4 regions of the Pantoea sp. B9002 genome follow, and region 1 is predicted to be linked to each of the others. Evidence: predicted binding sites of a transcription regulator. Region 1 holds the regulator's gene; each other region holds the start of a gene.
The links. The regulator Fur, encoded in region 1, represses iron uptake genes when iron is present. The targets are predictions, from matches to a motif close to ATAATAATGAGAACNACTATCAA.
Positions count from the first base shown of each region.

Region 1 (5,468 bases):
CCGCTATTCGCGCCGTGAGCGCCGCGGGCGTCACGCGCCGCAGCGAAGCCGCTGAAGTGATGCGTCAGCATATTGATCAAGAAGGCGTGATCCAGTTCATCCTCAAGTCTTTCGCAGAGGGCGAATGGCGCTTTAATGTGCCGGTGCTGTGGGATAATTACAGCACCATTTCCGGCTGGGAAGAGATTCCTGCGTGGCCGCATCCGGCACTGTTTATCCGCGGCGGCGATTCGCCTTATCTGGATAATCAGCATCGCGATGCGCTGCTGCGTCAGTTCCCACAGGCGCATGCACATGTGATCAGCGGCGCTGGACATTGGGTGCACGCCGAGAAACCCGATGCGGTGCTACGCGCCGTTCGGCGTTTTTTTAACCTGTAAAAGCAAAAGCTTGCCGCTTGCGCTTTAGGGTTGGCGTCAGGGAAGGCGCTGGAGTATGATGTCGCGCTAAAAATTTGCCACGGATATTTTTTCGCCGTGGTCGGGCCGATAATGTTTTAATCGCGCAGCGCCTTTCCGCCGTTCGCGCCCACTCAGTTTTACAAACCATGGCAAAAGAACAGACAGACCGCACTACGCTTGATCTCTTCGCAGACGAGCGGCGTCCTGGTCGCCCGAAAACCAGCCCGCTGACGCGTGATGAACAGTTACGCATCAACAAACGTAATCAGCTCAAGCGCGATAAAGTGCGTGGGCTGCGTCGTGTTGAGCTGAAGATGTCGAGCGAGGCGGTTGACGCGCTCAGCACGCTGGCCGATCAGCAGAACATCAGTCGCAGCGAATTGATTGAACAAATGCTGCTGGCACAGCTCAAACTGTCGTAACGCGCGAAGACCGCACGCTGGAACACAAAGTCACGGCTTTACAAGTTCCGCACTTTTTACCGGTCTGCTATTATTCGCATAACTGTGCAGTCAACTGACTTACTTTCACAATCAGGATTCAAGAGGTTACCTAACCCATGGCAATCGTAGGCATTTTCTTCGGCAGCGATACCGGCAACACTGAAAACATTGCAAAGATGATCCAGAAACAACTGGGTAAAGATGTCGCCGAAGTGCATGACATTGCTAAGAGCACCAAAGAAGATCTCGATGCGTTCGACATCCTGCTGCTGGGCATTCCAACCTGGTATTACGGCGAAGCGCAGTGTGACTGGGATGATTTCTTCCCGACGCTGGAAGAGATTGATTTCAATGGCAAGCTGGTAGCGCTGTTTGGTTGTGGCGATCAGGAAGATTACGCCGAGTACTTCTGTGACGCGATGGGCACCATCCGTGACATCATCGAACCGAACGGTGCGGTGATCGTTGGTCACTGGCCAACCGAAGGCTATCACTTCGAAGCCTCTAAAGGCCTGGCCGATGACAAAAACTTCCTTGGTCTGGCCATTGACGAAGATCGTCAGCCAGAATTGACCAACGAACGCGTTGAGAAGTGGGTGAAGCAGATCTTCGACGAGCTGCAGCTGAAAGAGATTATTGAAGCTTAATTCCCTGCTCTGCCCGATGTGCACACTGCCTCACATCGGGCAACGGAATTTCCTATAAAAATAATAGCTACGGTTTTTTAACTTTTCCCCGCAAATCTGTAGAATACCCGCAATGGTCATCCGCTTATTCCTCTGGCAGTAGAATGAGGCTGAGTGAAATGGAATCCAAAACCCAAGCGTCTTGAAGACGTTAGTGACGATATCCTTACAACCTTTGGTGATTAAGGACGTTGCCTTGGTTTTCATTTCACTGCTTGAGTTCTATAATGAGACGCAAATGAGAATGCGCGTTGACCTAAACATTCAAGGCCCCTGCGCCGCAAGTGACTAGCAAAGTAACAGGACAATATCCGCATGACTGACAACAACTCCGCATTGAAGAAGGCTGGCCTGAAAGTCACGCTACCCAGACTGAAAATTCTGGAAGTGCTTCAGGGACCCGGCCCCGAGTCCCATCACGTCAGTGCGGAAGATTTGTATAAGCGCCTGATTGATATGGGCGAAGAGATTGGTCTGGCAACGGTGTATCGCGTTCTTAACCAGTTTGACGACGCGGGCATTGTAACCCGTCACAACTTTGAAGGCGGTAAATCTGTCTTCGAACTGACTCAGCAGCATCACCACGATCACTTGATCTGCCTGGATTGTGGCAAAGTTATCGAATTCAGCGATGAATCAATCGAAACGCGTCAGCGTGAAATTGCCACTCGCCACGGTATCAAACTCAGCAACCACAGCCTGTACCTGTATGGTCACTGTGCTCTGGGAGACTGCCGCGAAGACGATACGCTCCACGATAAGTAATTAAGTGTGCTATGCAGTATAAAAAAACCGGCGCTTGAGCCGGTTTTTTTATGCCTGAAATCAGGCAACGAGCGTTTCTTGTAAGTAGCGCCAACGCGGAATGGCGGTGCTGCAATCCAGTACCGCCAGTGAAATACGGCTCTGATTGATGCCGTTCATCATCTGTAATTCACGATACTGAATCGTCACTTCCTCGCTTTGCTGCGAGATGATGGCGTGCTCACTGGTAGCAATGCGCATCCCTTCGCGCTGCCCCTGCAACTGGCGAAACAGCACTTCCATTTCATTGAGATCCAATCGTTTGCCTTGCGGCGTGACCATTTTGAACTCGGGATGAAAGTGCGACAAAAACAGATCAATACTGTCATCGCTGCCTTCTGCCTGATTGAAAATACGTTCGATAAGCTGATGTAAAACCACCACGCTATGCCTGGCTTCCTGGGCGAGACTTGTCATTTTTTTTCCTTAGATAAGCCGCGGAGCAACGTCTGAGAGCGCATAGCCTACCTGAAAAAAAGTTTTTCACACTGGCAAATGGGTTAATTTTTCTAAAGTCAGAATAGTCGCAAATAGGGAATTAAAGGCGGATTGAGGCGGGCAGCATAAAAGGTCGTATCTTGCCAAATAGAGATAATAAAAAAGGGCGATTGCTCGCCCTTTCATGATCTTATCGTGCTAGCGACTAAAACTATTAATCGCCGATTTTTGCCCAGGTATCACGCAAACCCACGGTGCGGTTAAACACCAGTTTGGCTGGCTGTGAATAGACGCTATCAGCACAGAAATAGCCTTCGCGTTCGAACTGGTACGGCGCCATCGGATCCGCTGCACGCAAACCTGGCTCAACGAAGCCCTGTTTGATTTCCAGTGAGTTCGGGTTGATGGTGGTGAGGAAATCCTCAGCCGCGCCCGGATTTGGCACGCTAAACAGACGATCGTAGAGACGAAATTCCGCCGGCAGTGCGTGAATAGCGGAAACCCAGTGGATCACGCCCTTCACTTTACGTCCATCAGCTGGATCTTTGCTCAGCGTATCGACGTCGCAGGTACAGTAAATGCAGGTAATATTACCTTCATCATCCTTTGCCACGCGCTCGGCACGGATCACATAGGCGTTACGCAGACGGACTTCTTTACCCAGCACCAGACGCTTGTATTGCTTATTGGCTTCTTCACGGAAATCTGCGCGATCGATCCACACTTCACGGCTGAATGGCACTTCACGCGTGCCCATCTCCGGATTGTTCGGATGATTTGGCATGGTGATGATCTCTTCATAACCGGCAGGCAGGTTTTCAATCACCACCTTCAACGGTTCCATCACCGCCATCGCACGTGGCGCGTTTTCATTGAGATCGTCACGAATACACGACTCCAGTGAAGCCATCTCTACGATATTGTCCTGCTTAGTCACGCCAATGCGGCGGCAGAATTCACGGATAGAAGCGGCGCTGTAACCACGGCGACGCAGACCCGAAACGGTCAGCATGCGCGGATCGTCCCAGCCTTCTACAACTTTCTCGCTTACCAGCTGAGTCAGTTTACGCTTCGACATCACCGCGTATTCCAGATTCAGGCGTGAGAACTCATACTGACGCGGATGGACCGGAATGGTGATGTTATCCAGCACCCAATCGTACAAACGACGGTTATCCTGGAACTCCAGCGTGCAGAGAGAGTGCGTAATGCCTTCAATCGCATCCGAAATGCAATGGGTGAAGTCGTACATCGGGTAAATGCACCACTTGCTGCCAGTCTGATGATGATCGGCAAACTTAATGCGGTACAGCACCGGATCGCGCATCACGATGAAGCTGGACGCCATGTCGATTTTGGCACGCAGACAGGCTTTGCCCTCTTCGAAACCGCCATCGCGCATCTTCTGGAACAGCGCCAGGTTTTCTTCCACGCTGCGATCGCGATATGGGCTGTGTTTGCCCGGCGCCGTCAGGGAACCGCGATACTCACGGATCTCATCCGCCGACAGCTCATCAACGTAAGCCAGACCTTTATTGATCAGCTCAACCGCATAGTTGAACAGTTGGTCGAAGTAGTCTGAGGAGTAACGAATGTTGCCGCTCCACTCAAAGCCCAGCCATTGCACGTCACGCTTAATGGATTCGACAAACTCCAGATCTTCTTTTACTGGGTTAGTGTCGTCGAAACGCAGATTGCACTGACCTTGGTAGTCTTGCGCGATACCAAAGTTCAGGCAGATAGATTTCGCATGGCCAATATGCAGATAACCATTGGGCTCAGGCGGGAAACGGGTATGCACACTGTTGTGCTTACCGCTCGCCAAATCTTCGTCGATGATCTGACGAATAAAGTTCGTTGGGCGGGCTTCAGCCTCACTCATCTCAAAATCCTCAAAAACTATAACGGGTGATTTGTACCACGAAGTAACGGAGTATGATCCACAAAGCGCAGGAGGGAAACAACCGTTTGTTGGTCGTTTTAAAACAAAAAAGGCAGGAATCGCTTCCTGCCTTCTGGCTCAATCACAAGGACTTAGCCTTTAACCTCGTACAGCGGGGTTTGGCCTGCAACCACTGAACCGGTTGCCAGTAAATTCAGACCAGCGAAATCATCGCTATTGCTGACCACAACTGGACTGATCATCGAGCGGGCGTTGGCATTGAGGAAGTCCAGATCCATTTCCAGGATTGGCTGACCTGCAGTGACCGTTGCGCCCTCTTCAACCAAACGCGTGAAGCCTTTACCTTCCAGCGCCACCGTATCCAGCCCCATGTGAACCACGATCTCGACACCGTTTTCCGCTTCAAGACAGAATGCATGGTTGGTATTAAAGATCTTCACTACGGTTCCGGCGGTTGGCGCAACCACGGTTTTGCCGGTTGGCTTGATGGCCAGACCATCGCCGACTGCTTTGCTGGCGAACGCTTCGTCAGGCACATTTTCCAGCGCAACAATGTCACCGGTTACTGGCGCCAGCAGCGTAGCAATCACGGCTTTTTCGCTGTTCAGCACCGCCTGCGGTTTTACTGCAGCAGCAGGCGCTGGCGCTGGCGTTGATGCCGCGGCAGATGCCGCAACCGGACCTTTGCTCAGCACGGTTTTCATTGCTGTTGCGATGCTTTCGGCCTGAGTACCGACGATAACCTGCACGCTCTGCTTGTTCAGGCGAATCACACCTGAAGCACCGAGACGTT
Region 1 covers NZ_JACAPA010000011.1:282,180-287,647, reverse strand. The annotation lists gene ybfF (esterase) at 1-380, shown strand, start outside; gene ybfE (LexA regulated protein) at 548-823, shown strand; gene fldA (flavodoxin FldA) at 961-1,491, shown strand; gene fur (ferric iron uptake transcriptional regulator) at 1,846-2,295, shown strand; gene HX773_RS09995 (hypothetical protein) at 2,356-2,751, opposite strand; gene glnS (glutamine--tRNA ligase) at 2,987-4,654, opposite strand; gene nagE (N-acetylglucosamine-specific PTS transporter subunit IIBC) at 4,807-5,468, opposite strand, start outside.

Region 2 (5,468 bases), on a different contig from region 1:
CGACGTTCACACCCAACTGGAAGGTGCGGCCTGGCATCACGGCCAGGTTGATGTCGTTGCGTTCCTGGGCATTGCTGCTGGTCAGCGTGCGGCTGCTGGTGTAATCCCAGTATTTGCGATCGGTAATGTTATAGATGCCGCCGCTCAGCTTGACGTTTTTCGTCGCCTGCCAGTAAGCGGTCGCATCCACCATGCCGTAACCCGGTACGCGCATATATTCCGAGGTGGAATCAGTGATCGCCGTGCCGGTGTTGGTGTAGCTTTCGCGGTTGGTCGCCGTGGCCTGCTTGCCTTTCACGAAGGTGGCGGTCAGCGCTGCGCCGTAGCCGCGCGCTTTGTCATCCCACGCCAGGCCAACAATCGCTTTCAGCGGCGCGACGCTATCGAGATCGATGTACTTGTCACCGGCGTAGCTGGACTTGGATTTACCTTCGTTATAGCCCAGCGCAAAGGTGCTGCTCAGGCCATCGACCTGCGGGAACCAGGTGCCGTAATTTACTTTGGTGGAGATCTCAGCACCATAAATGTAGGCCTTATCGCGGTTTTCAGCCTGATAGCTGGTGTAGATGTTGCTCGGTACGTTGACGAACATCTCCGGATTGGTGGCGCGGCGATAGCGCGTGTAGGCAATGAAGTTTTTGTACTGGTTGTAGAACACCGAGGTGTTGACCGTTACGCCCTCAGTCGCCTGGCCTTTCAGGCCCCACTCGAAGTTGTTGCTGGTTTCGGTTTTCAGATCGGTGTTACCAATCAGCGCATACTGCGCGCTACCCGCATAGCTGGAACCCAGGTTCCATGAGCCATACAGCTGGCTGGTGGTGGGGAACTGCACGCCGCGTTTGTATTGCAGATAGGTGGTCAGCGCTGGCGTTAAGTCGTACTGGAAGGTCAGCGATGGCAGCACCTGCGTATCGGAATTGGTTTTGCCGTATAGCGCATCAACCTGCTCTTCGGTCAGCACCGTGCTGCCGGTGGTGAGATCGCCGAGATTTTTCGGCTTGGTGCTTTGATACATCACGCGCACGCCGGGAATAACTGCGAAATTGTGGCTATCAAGATCGAAATTGATCTTATCTTGCAGATAACCCGCCACCGCGAAGGTGCGGCTGTCAGACTGCGGCTGCGTGATGGCGCTGAAGGTACTCGGCGCTGGCTCCTGACGGAACGGACGTTCGCTGTTATCCAGGCGCGCGTTGACACCGGCACTCAACTCATGACGGCCCAGCGTTTTGGTGCCGCGCGTATCGAAGCCGTAGGTATCGACGTTGAAATCGGAATAGACAAAGCCGTACTGGCTGGCGCTGGTCGGCAGATAGGTATTGTCGTGCGCTTCAGTTTGCTGCCAGTAAAGGCGTGTAGTTAGCGTATCGATGACGTCGTTGTACGGCGTCCACTCATCCGCCAGATTGATGCCCCAGCGACGCGTGTCACTCTGCTGCTGCGCGGTGCCCCAAACGGTGTTGCCGCTGGTGTCCCAGGTATCGTAATGGCTGTGATTGGTTTTGTGATAGTAATCGAAAGTAGCGCTCAGCTTGTGCTGATCGTTCGGCTGCCAGATGCCGGACGTCATAAAGGCGTCAGAGTGCCAGTTGGCCGGATAAGCCTGTTTCACCTCGCTGTTGTTGCGGGTTTCCTGACCGTCGCGACGGCTGTAAACAAACAGGCCGCGCAGCTCATCATCGCCAGCGGCGGCGGTGATGCCGTTGTGCCAGCTGCGATTCGATGAGTCGTAATCGCTCTGGTAACCGAAGTAACTATTTTTGTCGCTGCTAAGGTAATCGTCAGCGGTTTTGTTGTGGAACGAGACGTTACCGCCAATCGAGGTATTCGGCTGATCCACCGCCGTGGCGCCCTTCTCAATATCAACGCTGCCGAACATGTAGGGATCGATGTAATCGCGGCCAATACCAAAGGTGTTGTTGCCGGTGCGGCTGACGTAAGGGCGGCCGGTGGCATCCGGAATCGGAATGCCATCGATATCCATGCCGACGCGGTTACTCTCCAGACCACGAATGTTGTAACCGGTGTAACCTGCGCGATCGAAACCGCTTTTGCCGGCAGAGGATCCGCCGCTGGAACCGGTGGCGCTGATCAGCGGCTCATAACGCATGATCGAGCCGAAATCGTTCGCGCCGCGTTTTTGCAGCTCTTGTGCCGTGATGGTGGTTTTATTGCCGGCCTGCTGTTTTGGCGCGGTGACGGTGAGAACCGGTTCATTGCTGGTGCTGTCGCTGGCGGCAAAGCTGCAAGCGGCATGAATGGCTGAAGATAAGATGGCAACTTTGAAAAGACGTTGCTGGGCCGTTCCCTGAAAGAGTGAAGACATGCGCGAAATACCTGGTTAATTGTTAGTATTCGCTCACTTGCTTGCTGCCGGAAAGTACGGGCTTTGGTTAAAAGACCGTAAAAATTATGGACTTATTTTATGTAATAAATGATGTCGACAGGAATGTAATGCAAGTGGTAATCATTATCAACTAGCAGTAAGCTAAGATGTATCTTGGACCGCACATTTTGTTAACTTATCGAGCTAAAAGAGACACGTCATGTCACAAAAACCGGCTATTAACATTCATTACTGCACACAATGTAACTGGCTGCTGCGTTCCGCCTGGATGGCGCAGGAGTTGCTGCATACCTTTGCCGAGGATTTAAGCGCGGTAACGCTCCAGCCGGGAACCGGCGGCGTGTTTGAGATTACGATTGATGGTCAGGTGATTTGGGAGCGTAAGCAGGAAGGCGGATTCCCGGATGCGGCAGCGCTGAAGCAGCGCGTGCGCGATGTTTGCTGGCCGGATCGCGCGTTGGGGCATGTGGATAATAAGAAGAGTTGATTTAGGGTTGGTGCGGTTTTCTGGACGGTCGCCATGAATGGCGACCCTACGTTCGACCTTCTAACTTTTAGCGATCTTTTCCGCCGCTTCATGCAGCGCGCTGATCACTATCTCCAGCGCCTCATGCGAAATATCTTCCTGCGCCAGACGATGATTCAGAGTGTGTTTAATCAGATGAATCGCCTGCTCAACCTGCGGAATGCTGCGGTTATTCACCAGAATCGCCAGCGAGGTTAAGCGCTCGATAATCGCCTCAACATTGTCACGATTCTCCGCCAGCAGCGCCACGCCGCTCTCATTCAGCGCATAAGCTTTACGCGATGCCTGCGCATCGACCACGCGAATCGCATCCATCTCTTCGAGCAGCGTCAGGTTGGGATAGATAATGCCGGGGCTTGGTGAGTATTCACCTTTGGAGAGCTCTTCAACCGATTTGATCAGCTCATAACCGTGCGCAGAGCTGATGGCGAGAAAGTGCAGCATTAACAGGCGGATATCGCTGGCATCCAGCATCCGCTCCCGACGCTTTTTACGTGCGCCTGCACAGACGGTACGCTGTGCGTGATCGGACTGCCATGGAAAATCCCGCTGCTGTTTCATTGCCTTCCTGAGCGCTAATTAAGGGAGGTTGATAGTAGTCTGCCGCCTGGCAAAATTCAACACAGGCGGCAGCGCGCGCGGCGTTGGCGTTATTTCTGATGCCAATAGGCTACGGCGCGCACGTAATCGCTATCTGCACCACGTCCCTGGGTGAAGTAATCGCTCAACAGTTTCACCGCTTCGCCCTCGCCCGTCAGCCAGATGAAGTATTTAGTGGCGGGCAGCGTAATCCTATCCAGCTGCGCCGTTATCGGTGCCAGGTTATCGGCCTGCATGGTGCCGCTGCCCAACCAGCTCACCTGCACATTCGGCAGATCACCGAGATAATCGCGGCCGGTGGCTTCATCGGCATAGGCCAGCAGGTGAATTTCCTGCGCCTGGATTTCGGTGTAACGACGTTTAAAGGCGGGCAGACCGGTCTCATCACAGACGTAAATCTGGCAGGCATAATCCGCCGGGATCACCAATGAACCGCGCGGGCCGCCCATCGCGATTTGATCGCCCACTTTGGCTTCGTTTGCCCAGCTGCTGGCAACGCCGCCATCGTGGATGTAGAAATCGATGGTCAGGGAATCGACGCCGTTAAATTCCAGCGGCGTGTAATCACGCGCGGCAGGACGCACGCCATTCGGCCAAACGATGCCTTCATCGGTGATCTGCGGCAGCGCCAGCTCAGCACCGGCGTGTTCCGGGAAGAACACTTTGATGTGATCGTCAAACGATGGCGAATTGAAGCCGGCCAGATCGCTGCCGTTGAAAACAATGCGCCAGAATTCACCGGCAATCAGCGTTTTGCTGACCACGGTGATGTGGCGGAAACGCAGTTCATTGCGCACACGACGTGGTGCGCGTTCGGAAGGGTTGGTTTGCAAGTGGTGTCTCCCTAAAAGATAGTGAAAGTCATTCTCATCTGATGGGGAGAGAATAGTTATGATATATCTTCGATGCAATGCCGAAAAATGCTATTGGAAAATTGGCATGTCAAAACAGCGCGATAAATCGCGCCGCTACGATGAAGTGCAGTCAGGGATTAGGTGCAAATTACAGGCAGGAATTGTAGCGGCGCAATTTATTGCGCAAAGAATAAATGGGTATTACTGCCGAGACCGTGCAGAAATTGCTACGGTCTGGTGCGGAATTTAAAACGAGATTACGCCTGGTGATTGCCGCAGGTAACGAAACTGCCATCATCCTGGGTATGGTTTGGCAGCACATTGTCGCCCAGAATTTCATGCTGCGCACAATGCGGTTGATGCGGATGCAGTCCGCCCGGCGGTGAAAAAGGTTCAGCCATCTGCGCGCTTGCCAGCGAAGAAAACGCTACAAGCGCTGTCATGAGGAACAACGGTAGAAGTCGCATAATTTTTTGTCTGTTCACTATAGCGGCCCGGAATGGACCAGAAATGCAGGTGATTATCCAGCCTGATGTGTGGCGGCTGGTGATTTACGCGGCCAATCAGGTTTCGATGAAGAATTTTACGCCTATTACGCCAGTGAGTTTATAAAATCGTGCGGTTTGTCACGGTTTACCGCACGAATTATGCATTACTTATCCGCCACCGGAATATAGAAGGTGCCTTGCAGCAGATCGGGCGTACTGTATTTCAGATCCAGCTTGAGCAAATCTTTGCCCGCACGGCGTGCCACGCCCAGCGCTGGCAAGTGGTTGTAGTAAATCTCTGCGGTAAATGCGTTGATCTCTTCCGGCGCGCCGTGCCAGTCAATCTCCGCATACAAACCACTCTCGCCGGTCCAGTTCTGCACGTTGCGCGGCAGCACATCGGCGTACTGACTCTCCAGCGCCTGGAACAGGCTGATGTGCTGCTGATCGGCAGAATGTACGCCCGGACTGAACTGGAAGCCCAGCCAGCCGCGGTTCACATGCTGGCCGGCAAAGGCGATGAAGTCGCGCGTATGCTGCGCCACCACATGATTATGGTGATCGATGTATTCCCCGAAGCGGCATTCCCACTCAATCACTTCGCCACACAGCTGAATCTCCGGCTTCTGCGCCAGACGCGCATTGACCCACTC
Region 2 covers NZ_JACAPA010000015.1:33,860-39,327, reverse strand. The annotation lists gene HX773_RS10850 (TonB-dependent receptor domain-containing protein) at 1-2,326, opposite strand, end outside; gene HX773_RS10845 (SelT/SelW/SelH family protein) at 2,547-2,834, shown strand; gene HX773_RS10840 (PadR family transcriptional regulator) at 2,895-3,434, opposite strand; gene HX773_RS10835 (siderophore-interacting protein) at 3,524-4,306, opposite strand; gene HX773_RS10830 (hypothetical protein) at 4,585-4,728, opposite strand; gene HX773_RS10825 (helix-turn-helix domain-containing protein) at 4,980-5,468, opposite strand, start outside.
Region 2: HX773_RS10850 (TonB-dependent receptor domain-containing protein) is a predicted target of Fur. The motif match lies at 2,455-2,477, and genes of this name have one in related genera.

Region 3 (5,468 bases), on a different contig from region 1:
CATGACGCTGCAAGGTTTGTTCGCTGTAGCGTTCGGCATTCGCCAATAGCTCCAGCGTCAGTTCACCGTGCTCGCTGATATAAATGGCGATCTCCAGATCGCGCACCGGCCCGGACGCCAGTTGATGGGTGATACCTTCCACGCCAGCGAAATCGAGCTGGTAATCAAACATCTTCAGGTTGATTACCGGACCGTACAGCGGATCGCCATCGCCGAGGCGGCCGAGATCGCGCTGCACCTGTTCGGCGTCATAGCGCTGATGACGACGCATCTTTTTCACTTCGCCCGCCAGCTGCGCGGCGAGCGCGCTGATCGGCTGCGTCGGGTCGTAATGGACCGCCATCGGCAATACGTTGATCACCGGACCGGTGGCGCACAAGGCGGCCGAGCCGATGCGGCGCATAAAGATGAAGCCAGCGGCAAAGTCGTTTTGCCCGCTGAGACGCGCCAGCCAGAGCGCCACCAGCGCAAAGGCGAGATCGGCCGCGCTGGCGTGCGGATGCTGCTGCACCAGCGTCTGGAAGGTGCTGCGATCCAGCGTAACGCTGTGGCGCAGCAGATCGGTGCTGGCGTGTTGACCGGCGAGCGGCAGCGGCGAGAGCGAAGCCGGTGAGGGCAGCGCCGCACCTTTTTCGCGCCAGAATTGGCTGTCACGCGCAAAAGAGGAGGATTCGCGGTAGCGCTGATACTCTTCAACCACTTCGCTAAACGGAATAAATGGCGTCGGTTCAGCGGCTTGCTGGCGTACGGCCGCACTGTAGAGGTTGGCGATGCGGCGCGTCAGCGCGGTAAAGCTGAAGCCATCCACCACCAAATGGTGATAGCGCTGATACCAAAACCAATGCTGATCGTCGAGACGGAACAGGCGGTGATGCCACAGCTTTGCGCCGCTCAATACGCGCAGATCGCCATTCATGTCGTCACGCATCAGCGCGCGCGCTTTGGCAGGCGCATCGGCCTCAGCGCGCAAATCGACAATCTGCGGCAGGCTAAAGGCGTGTGGCTGCGGCCACTGCAACGCTTCGCCTTCCACCTCACCAAATGCCATGTTCAGCGTGTCGGCTTCCTGCATGCCCGCCACAATCGCCTGCGCCAACAGGGCGCTATCAATCTCACCGCGCAGTTCGACAAAGTGCGCCACCGCGTAAGCGTTGTGGTGCGGTGACAGCTGATCGGCAATCCAGATGCCGGGCTGTGCCGCGACTAACGGCAAGGTTTGTTGGTCGGTCATAGGCTTATTCATCAGGGATTCGGACATGGATGCTCCGGTTTGCTCCACAGCGCTTGTAGGCCACTCAGCAGGCCGCCGCGCCAACAGAGCGCGTCATGGCCGCCTTCCACCGGCAGGTAATTTACCTGATAGCCGGCAGCGCTAAGCTGCTGTTGAAGTTGTTGATTAGCTTGCAAAATCAAGCCTTCGCGTCTGCCCGCTTCGAGCCAGAAACGCAGCGGTTGGCGCGGCGCGAGACCGCTATCCAGCGCCTGCAGCAGCCAGCCGTGCGGATTGCCGCGTTCCGGCCACCAGAAGGAGCCGGACAAGCTGAGCGCGTTGCCAAAGGTTTCCGGCCAGTGCAGCGCGGCAAACACCGACGCCAGGCCGCCAAAGCTTTGTCCGGCGACGATGGTGCTGTCCGCCTGCTGGCGATAAGGCGTTGATTGTGCAATTTGTGGTAACAGTTCTTGCTGAATGGCTTGCCAAAACTGCGCGTTACACGGCAGCTCGCGGCTGCGGTGTTCGCGGTCAATGATGTCGATAAACAGATACACCGCTGGCGGCAAAGAACCGGCATCGGTGAGCTGCTGCAGCGGTCCGGCAATCGGCATGCTGTGCGCCCAGAATTGCCCATCAAGCATGATGGCCAGCGGACGCTGTGCGGGATTGGCTGCGCCAGTGGTGTAAATCCACACCTTGCGGCTGTTGCCTAATAGTGCGCTATCCCATTGCTGCTGTTGCAGTTTAATGGTTGGCGCGGTGCCGTTATCCACCGCTTGCCACAGCTGTTGATCGGGCGCGTGGGGCAGATGCAGCGGCGAGACGCCCATGCCGCGACCACCGGACCAGCCACGTAAGCTATTGAGCGGATCGGCCTGCGCCGTTGGGAATTTGTCGCGCCACCAGTTGCGCAGCGTGGACATCTCGGCAATGCCGGTGAAGTCCGTGGCTTGATCATCAGGCATCAAACAGTAACTGCCGCGCCAGTTGGCGGGCAGCGAGGTCTGCCAATACCAGACGTTGGTGCCGGCCACGCGCATCAATGATTGCGGCGGGCGGCGCTGGTGGTGATCGGTCACGCCGGTGATGTTGATCCACACGCGCTGGGTCGACGATTGCGTTTCATCGCCTTGCGGGTCACGCCAGAAGAAGGTGACCTGACATTGGCCATCGTCTGCTAACTCAATGCGGGGAATGCCTTGGGATTGTTGCGCCTGCCACCAGGCTGCACTGCCGGTTACATCATTTCGCCAGGTCATAGGGCTGCCAGTCGGTGTTTACGCGGAGATTTACATAAGCTTGATGAATAATACTATTGATAATAATTTGCATTTGCAATAGGGTGGCTGCGCTCAAAAATGAGCACGCCTGTTCCGCCTGATGCTTACCGTTCGGTAAGGTTGCGCTACGGATGGTTTGAAGGGTCTGGAACTGGGCGCGATATGGACAGGGATCTTCTCACCGGCTCGCCAGTTAAGCATCCAACGGCTTTTTTCTGGCCATCCAGGAACGTATAAAATGAAAAATTACTCACGGTTATCATTAGCCATTCTGATTGAACTGGGGCTCAGCGCCTCACTGCTTTCCAGCAGCGCCTGGGCAGCAGAGACTTCCTCCAGCAAAACCTCAACCAGCACCACTGACGCACAATCAATGGACGGCGGTACCTTGATGGTCACCGCGCAGCAGCAGAACCTGCAAGCGCCGGGCGTCTCAACCATTACCGCCGACGAAATCAAAAAGCATCCGCCCGCGCGTGATGTGTCCGAAATTATCCGTACCATGCCCGGCGTTAACCTGACCGGCAACTCCACCAGCGGCCAGCGCGGCAACAATCGCCAGATCGATATTCGCGGCATGGGCCCGGAAAACACCCTGATCATGGTGGACGGCATGCCGATCACCAGCCGCAACTCGGTGCGCCTTGGCTGGCGTGGCGAGCGTGATACGCGTGGCGACACTAACTGGGTGCCGCCGGAGATGATCGATCACATCGACGTGATTCGCGGACCGGCTGCGGTGCGTTACGGTAACGGCGCGGCGGGCGGCGTGGTGAATATCATCACCAAAAAACAGACCGATCAGCAGTGGCACGGTTCCTGGAACACCTATTACAACGTGCCGGAACATAAAGCGGAAGGTGCCACCAAGCGCACCAACTTCAGTCTGGAAGGGCCGCTGGGCGATGATTTCAACTTTCGTTTGTATGGTGGTTTAGCCAAAACTCAGGCCGATGCCTATGACATTAACCAAGGGCATGCGGCGGCGCGCACCGGCTCCTATGCGGGCAGCTATCCGGCGGGTCGTGAAGGTTCGGTTAATAAAGATATCAATGCCTTACTCAGCTGGGCGTTTGCACCGATGCAGACGCTGGAGCTGCAGGCCGGTTACAGCCGTCAGGGCAACCTGTATGCGGGTGATACGCAGAACACCAACACCAGCACACTGGTGAAAAGTATGTACGGTGACGAAACTAACCGCCTGTATCGCCAGAACGTCTCATTGAAATGGACCGGCGCATGGGATAACGGCGTCAGCACCAACACGTATGCGCGCTACGAGAAAACCCGCAACTCGCGCCTTAATGAAGGTTTGGCCGGCGGCACCGAAGGCATCTTCTCCAACAGCGGTTTCAACACCATTCAATTGGATGACGTGCTGCTGCATAGCGAAGTCAGCATTCCGTTTGAGCTGCTGTTTAACCAAACCGCGACGCTGGGTACCGAATGGAACCAGCAGCGCATGAAAGATGGCTCTTCCAACACGCAGGCGGCGAGCTACGGTTCGGTGCCGGGCATCGACAACACCGGTCGCAGCCCGTATTCCCAGGCAGAGATTTTCTCGCTGTTTGCGGAAGACAACATGGAGCTGACCGACAGCACCATGCTGACGCCAAGCCTGCGTTTCGATCATCACTCGATTGTTGGCAATAACTGGAGCCCGTCGCTCAACCTGTCGCAGGGTTTGGGCGATGACTTCACGCTGAAGATGGGGATTGGACGCGCCTATAAAGCGCCGAGCCTGTATCAAACCAACCCGAACTACTTGTTGTACAGCAATGGTCAGGGTTGTGCGGCCAGCACTGGCGCCTGTTATCTGCAGGGTAACAGCGACCTGAAAGCGGAAAACAGCATCAACAAAGAGATTGGTCTGGAGTGGAAACACGAAGGTTATCAGGCCGGTTTGACCTGGTTCCGCAACGATTATCGCAACAAGATCGAAGCCGGTTACTCGCCAGTGAGCAAAGCATCTAATGGCACCACGGATATTTATAAGTGGGAAAACGTACCGAAAGCGGTGGTGGAAGGGCTGGAAGGCACCGTCAACGTACCGTTCTCCGACAGCGTGACGTGGAATAACAACTTCACCTATATGCTGCAGAGTAAGAACAAAGAGACCGGCGATCGTTTGTCGGTGATTCCGGAATACACGCTGAACTCGACGCTGAGCTGGCAGGCGACGCAGGATCTGTCGCTGCAAACCACGCTGACCTGGTACGGCACGCAGACACCGAAGAAGTATGATTACAAAGGGAATCTTTCGACCGGTAGCGCAACGGATAAAGTGAGTCCTTACTCAATTATCGGTATGAGCGGTACCTACGATATCAACAAGTACGCCAGCGTCACGGTGGGCATCGATAACCTGTTCGATAAACGTCACTATCGCGAAGGTAATGCGCAAACCACCGGTAATGCCAACACCAACTCTTATCTGTATGGAGCGGGTGCGAATACCTACAACGAATCCGGTCGTACTTACTTTATGAGCCTGAATACCCACTTCTAACGGCGTTTAGCCAATCAGTTGATGCGGTAAATAGCAGCGGGCAATCAGCCCGCTGCGATCTTCACGGTTCACCAGCTCCAGCCTGCCGCGATGCATCTGCACGATGCGCAGCACGATATTCAAACCCAAACCGCTGCCGCCATAACGCTGATCGCGACGACGAAACGCCTGCGTCAGCTCTTCCGCGGCGGCGGCTTCAATGCCCGGACCTTGATCCCACACTTCGATAATCACCTGCTGCTTGTCCTGCTGCATCTTCACCGTGACTTCGCTGCCTTCCGGGCTGTAGCGCGAGGCGTTTTCCAGCAGATTGCGCAGCATAAGGCGCAGCAGCACCGCTTCACCTTGCTGCGGCACATCGTCGTTCTGTGGCCAGTGCAGGATTTGCTGACGCTGTTGATACAGCTCGGCCATTTCTGGCTCCAGCGGCTGCATGATGTCTTGTTGCCACTGCAGCTGCTGATAG
Region 3 covers NZ_JACAPA010000002.1:230,726-236,193, forward strand. The annotation lists gene HX773_RS01755 (enterobactin synthase subunit F) at 1-1,258, opposite strand, end outside; gene fes (enterochelin esterase) at 1,243-2,472, opposite strand; gene HX773_RS01765 (TonB-dependent siderophore receptor) at 2,732-5,002, shown strand; gene pmrB (two-component system sensor histidine kinase PmrB) at 5,009-5,468, opposite strand, start outside.
Region 3: fes (enterochelin esterase) is a predicted target of Fur. The motif match lies at 2,523-2,545, and genes of this name have one in related genera.

Region 4 (5,468 bases), on a different contig from region 1:
GGAACTGTATGACATGCTGTCGGCGCGTCCGCTTGGCGTTCAGCCGAAAGGCGGCGTGATCACGCCTCAGCCAGCGTTCATGCAGATGGTGCGTAACGAGCTGCAAGCCAAGCTCGGCGACAAAATGAAAGATCTCTCCGGCGTGAAGATTTTCACCACGCTGGATGCGATTTCGCAGGATGCCGCGGAGAAAGCGGTAATTGAAGGCATTCCAACGCTGAAAAAACAGCGTGGCCTGAAAGATCTGGAAACCGCGATGGTGGTGGTTGACCGATTCAGTGGTGAAGTGCGCGCCATGGTTGGCGGTGCCGATCCGCAGTTTGCCGGTTACAACCGCGCGCTGCAGGCACGTCGTTCGATTGGCTCGCTGGCAAAACCGGCCACCTATCTTACCGCGCTGAGCCAGCCGAACAGCTATCGCCTCAACAGCTGGATCGCCGATGAGCCGATTGCGCTGAAACAGCCGAACGGCAGCATCTGGAAACCGATGAATGACGATCGTCGTTTCAGCGGCAAAGTGATGCTGGTGGATGCGCTGACCAACTCGATGAACGTGCCAACCGTCAACCTCGGTATGACGCTGGGACTGGATGCCGTGGTTGATACCTGGAACAAACTCGGCGTGCCGAAAGATCAGCTGCATCCGGTGCCGTCAATGCTGCTGGGCGCACTGAACCTGACGCCGATTGAAGTGGCGCAGGCGTTCCAGTCGATTGCCAGCGGCGGTAACCGCGCTGAGCTGTCGGCGGTGCGTTCGGTGATTGCGGAAGATGGCACGGTGCTGTATCAAAGCTATCCGCAGGCGCAGCGCGTTGAACCGGCGCAGGCGGCGTATCTGACGCTCTACACCATGCAGCAGGTCGCCGATCACGGCACCGCGCGTGCGCTGGGTGCACGTTATCCTAAAGCGCATCTGGCAGGCAAAACCGGTACCACCAATGACCTGATCGACAGCTGGTTCGCCGGTATTGATGGCAAAGAAGTGGCGATTACCTGGGTTGGTCGCGATAACAACCAAACCTCGAAGCTGTACGGTGCCAGCGGTGCAATGCAGCTTTATCGTCGCTATCTCGACAACCAGGCGCCAATGCCGCTGGTGCTGACGCCGCCGGAAGATATCACGCAGATGAACGTCGATTCTGCCGGTAACTTTATCTGCGGTACGGGCAGCAGCACATGGCGATCGCTGCCGGTGTGGTCACTGGATCCGAACGCGCTGTGTCAGCAGCAGCAAGAGCAGGTTCAGCAACAACAGCAGCAGTTGCAGCAGCAACAAGAGCAGCAACAGCAGCAACAACAACAGCAGCAGCCACAGAATGAGCAGAAAGATTCTGACGGTGTGGCGGGTTGGATTAAAGATATGTTCGGCAGCAAATAAGTTGCTGAGAAAACAAAGGGCGCTGCGGCGCCCTTTTTCATGCCTGCATTTTTGTTAAGCACGATCATGGATATACGCGATCTGGGCGCTAACGCCCCGCGAACAGCCATTAATCGTTGCGAATATGACACTATTTCGCCTAAAATCCGTGCGTCATAATAATCATTCTCGTTTGTATTCGCCTGCATCGACTTTTTTCGAGAGACCTCACTTATGAATACGCGAAACACCAATCCTTGTTTCTTACGCCCGCGTTCGCTGGCTTGGTTTATTTCACTGACTCTGGGTACGTTCAGCGTGCAGGCGTTGGCAGAAGATACCGTGGTTGTTAGCGCCGATGGCGGCAGCGGTGTCGAGCAAGAGAAAGCGTGGGGCCCGTCGCCAACCATCGCGGCCAAACGCAGCGCCACCGGCACCAAAACCGATACGCCGATTGAGAAGAACCCGCAGTCCATCTCGGTGGTCACGCAGGAAGAGATGGCGATGAAAAACGTCACCAGCGTGAAAGGGGCTTTCAACTACACGCCAGGCGTGTTGACCGGTAACCGCGGTAGCTCCAATGTGATCGATGCGCTCTCTATTCGCGGCTTCAGCGAAACCAACACCAACCAATATCTTGATGGCCTGAAACTGCAGGGTGATAACTACTCTGAGTTTGCTATCGATCCCTATTTCCTCGAGCGCGCCGAACTGTTGCGCGGTCCGGTTTCGGTGCTGTACGGCAAGAGCAATCCGGGCGGCGTGGTGTCGCTGGTGAGTAAGCGTCCAACGCAGGAGACGCTGCGTGAAGTGCAGTTCCAGATGGGCACCAACAATCAGTTCTCCACCGGTTTCGATTTCGGCGGCTCGCTGGATGATGACGGCGTTTACAGCTATCGCCTGACCGGCCTCGCGCGCAGCGCCGATGCGCAGCAGGAGATGAACAAAGAGAAGCGCTACACCATTGCGCCGTCGTTCAGCTGGCGTCCGGATGAGAATACGCGTTTCGATCTGCTGACCTACTTCCAGAACGAACCGGAAACCGGCTATTACGGCTGGTTGCCACGTCAGGGCACCGTGGTGGGCATCACGCGTCCTGACGGCAGCAGCTACAAGCTGCCGACCAACTTTGATGAAGGCGAAGACAGCAACAAGATTTCGCGCAACACCAAGATGGTGGGCTACAACTTCGAGCACAGCTTCAATGATACCTGGACGGTGCGGCAGAATCTGCGCTATGCGGATCTGAGAACGGATTATCGCAGTATTTATGGCAATGGTTTTAATGCCCTAACACAGCAAATTACTCGCGGTTCGGCGGTTTCTAATGAAAAGCTGAATCAGTTTGCAGTCGATAACCAGGCGCAGGCTAAATTTGCGACGGGGCAGGTTGATCACACGTTGTTGCTGGGTGTCGATTTCCAGCGCACGCGAAACGATATTGATGCGCAATTTGGTACCGCATCACCGCTGAATGCCGTTAATCCGCAATATGGCGACGACAGCGTGACGCCGTTTGATACGCCTTATCAGCACCTTAATAAGCAGCGCCAAACCGGTTTATACGCGCAGGATCAGATGGAGTGGAACCGCTGGGTGTTAACCCTCGGCGGCCGTTACGATTACGCCATGAACTCGGTTTACGATCGCGTAGCCAATAGCGTTGATCGCCAGAACGATCAGGCTTTCACCTGGCGTGGCGGTCTGAACTATGTGTTTGATAACGGTATCGCGCCTTACTTCAGTTACAGCGAAGCCTTCATTCCGAACTCAGGTTCAACCTTTGATGGCCAAGCCTTCGATCCTTCACGCGCGAAGCAATATGAAGCCGGTGTGAAATACGTACCGAAAGATCGTCCGGTAGTATTAACTGCAGCGGTCTATCAGCTGACTAAAACTAAAAACCTGACGGCCGATCCGGATACGGTTAACCATCCATTTGCCAGCATTCAGAGTGGTGAAATCCGTTCACGCGGCGTGGAGCTGGAAGCCAAAGCAGCGCTGAATGCCAACATCAATATGACCGCCTCTTATACCTATACCGATGCGGAATACACCGAAGACACCAACCTCAAAGGCAAAACGCCAGTGCAGGTGCCGAAGCATATGGCATCGCTGTGGAGTGATTACACCTTCCATGAAACGGCGCTGTCGGGCGTGACCGTGGGTGCGGGTGTGCGTTATGTGGGCGAGAGCAAAGGGTTGTACGCCAGCGGCGACGATGTGAACCAAAACTTCGACGTAGCCGGTTACACCACCGTTGATGCCGCGCTGAAATACGATCTCGCACGCTTTGGCATGCCGGGCTCCACCATCGGCGTTAACGTCAATAATCTGTTCGATCGTGAATACGTCGCCAGCTGCTACCGCGATTATGCCTGCTATTGGGGCGCTGAGCGCCAGATTGTCGGTACTGCGACTTTCCGTTTCTAATCGTGTTACGTAGGTCGCCATCAATGGCGACCCTACTGATTAACCAGGGATTATCATGCAGCATCCGCACCACGCAGAAACCACCTTCAGGCTGGATAACGTCAGTTTTCGTGTGCCAGGCCGCACGCTGCTGCATCCGCTGTCTCTTACTTTTGCACCGGGCAAAGTCACCGCGCTGATTGGTCATAACGGTTCCGGCAAATCCACGCTGCTGAAAATGCTTGGTCGTCACCATGCGGCGAGTGAAGGGCGCGTGTTGCTGAATGAGGAGGCGGTTGATAACTGGGGCAGCAAAGATTTTGCGCGTCAGGTGGCGTATCTGCCGCAGCAGCTGCCGGCGGCGGAAGGCATGACGGTGCGCGAGCTGGTGGCGATTGGCCGCTATCCGTGGCACGGCGCACTGGGCCGTTATGGTCAGGAAGATCGCGACCGGGTGGAAGAGGCGATTACGCTGGTGGGATTAAAGCCTTTTGCCGGGCGTCTGGTGGATAGCCTTTCCGGCGGTGAGCGCCAGCGTGCCTGGCTGGCGATGCTGGTGGCGCAGAACAGTCGCTGCCTGTTGCTGGATGAACCGACGTCGGCGCTGGATATCGCCCATCAGGTTGATGTGCTGGCGCTGATTCAGCGTCTCAGCCGCGAACGTGGGCTGACGGTGATTGCGGTGCTGCACGACCTCAACATGGCGGCGCGCTATTGCGATCGTCTGGTGGCATTGCGCGGTGGCGAAGTGATTGCCGAAGGCGGCCCCGAGGTGATCATGCAGGCCGATGTGCTGGGCAACATTTACGGTATTCCGATGGGCATTTTGCCGCATCCGCTGGGCGGCGCGCCCGTCAGTTTCGTTTACTAAGGCCTCGCCATGTTCGACATTTCTCGCCGCCGCCTACTGACAGCGCTGGCGCTTTCCCCGTTGATGTCCGCGTTGCCGCTGCGTGCCGCCGTGCCGGACGCGCAGCGCATTCTGGCGCTGGAGTGGCTGCCGGTGGAGCTGCTGATGGCGCTCGGCGTGACGCCACTCGGCGTGGCCGACATGCACAATTACAACATTTGGGTCGGCGATCCGCAGCTGCCGTCCAGCGTTATCGATCTTGGATTACGCACCGAACCCAATCTGGAGCTGATGACGCAGCTCGAACCTTCGCTCATCCTGCACTCCAATGGTTACGGCCCGGCGCTGGATAAGCTGCAGCGCATCGCGCCGACCATGGGTTTTGACCTCAACAGCGGCGATGGCAAACCGCTCAGCACCGCGCGTCACTCGCTGCAGGCGCTCGGCGCGCGTCTTGGCCGTGAAGCGCAGGCCGTGCAGCATCTGCAGTATGTGGATGAACAGCTGGCGGCGGCGCGTGAACGCCTCAAGCCGTGGGCCGATCGTCCGGTGCTGCTGATGTCGCTGATGGACAGCCGCCACGCGATTACCTTCGGTAAAAACAGTTTGTTCCTTGAGGTGATGGAGATCCTTGGCTTGAGCAATGCCTGGCAGGGCGAAACCAACTTCTGGGGCAGCGCAGTCGTTGGGCTGGAGCGGCTGGCGGAAGTGGGTGATGTGCAGGTGATCTGCTTCGATCACGATAACGATCGCGATATGCAGCAAGTGATGGCTACCGCGCTGTGGCAGGCGCTGCCATTTGTGCGCGCGCAGCGTTTCCAGCGCGTGCCGGCGGTGTGGTATTACGGC
Region 4 covers NZ_JACAPA010000008.1:36,897-42,364, reverse strand. The annotation lists gene mrcB (bifunctional glycosyl transferase/transpeptidase) at 1-1,378, shown strand, start outside; gene fhuA (ferrichrome porin FhuA) at 1,592-3,790, shown strand; gene fhuC (Fe3+-hydroxamate ABC transporter ATP-binding protein FhuC) at 3,846-4,640, shown strand; gene fhuD (Fe(3+)-hydroxamate ABC transporter substrate-binding protein FhuD) at 4,650-5,468, shown strand, end outside.
Region 4: fhuA (ferrichrome porin FhuA) is a predicted target of Fur. The motif match lies at 1,534-1,556, and genes of this name have one in related genera.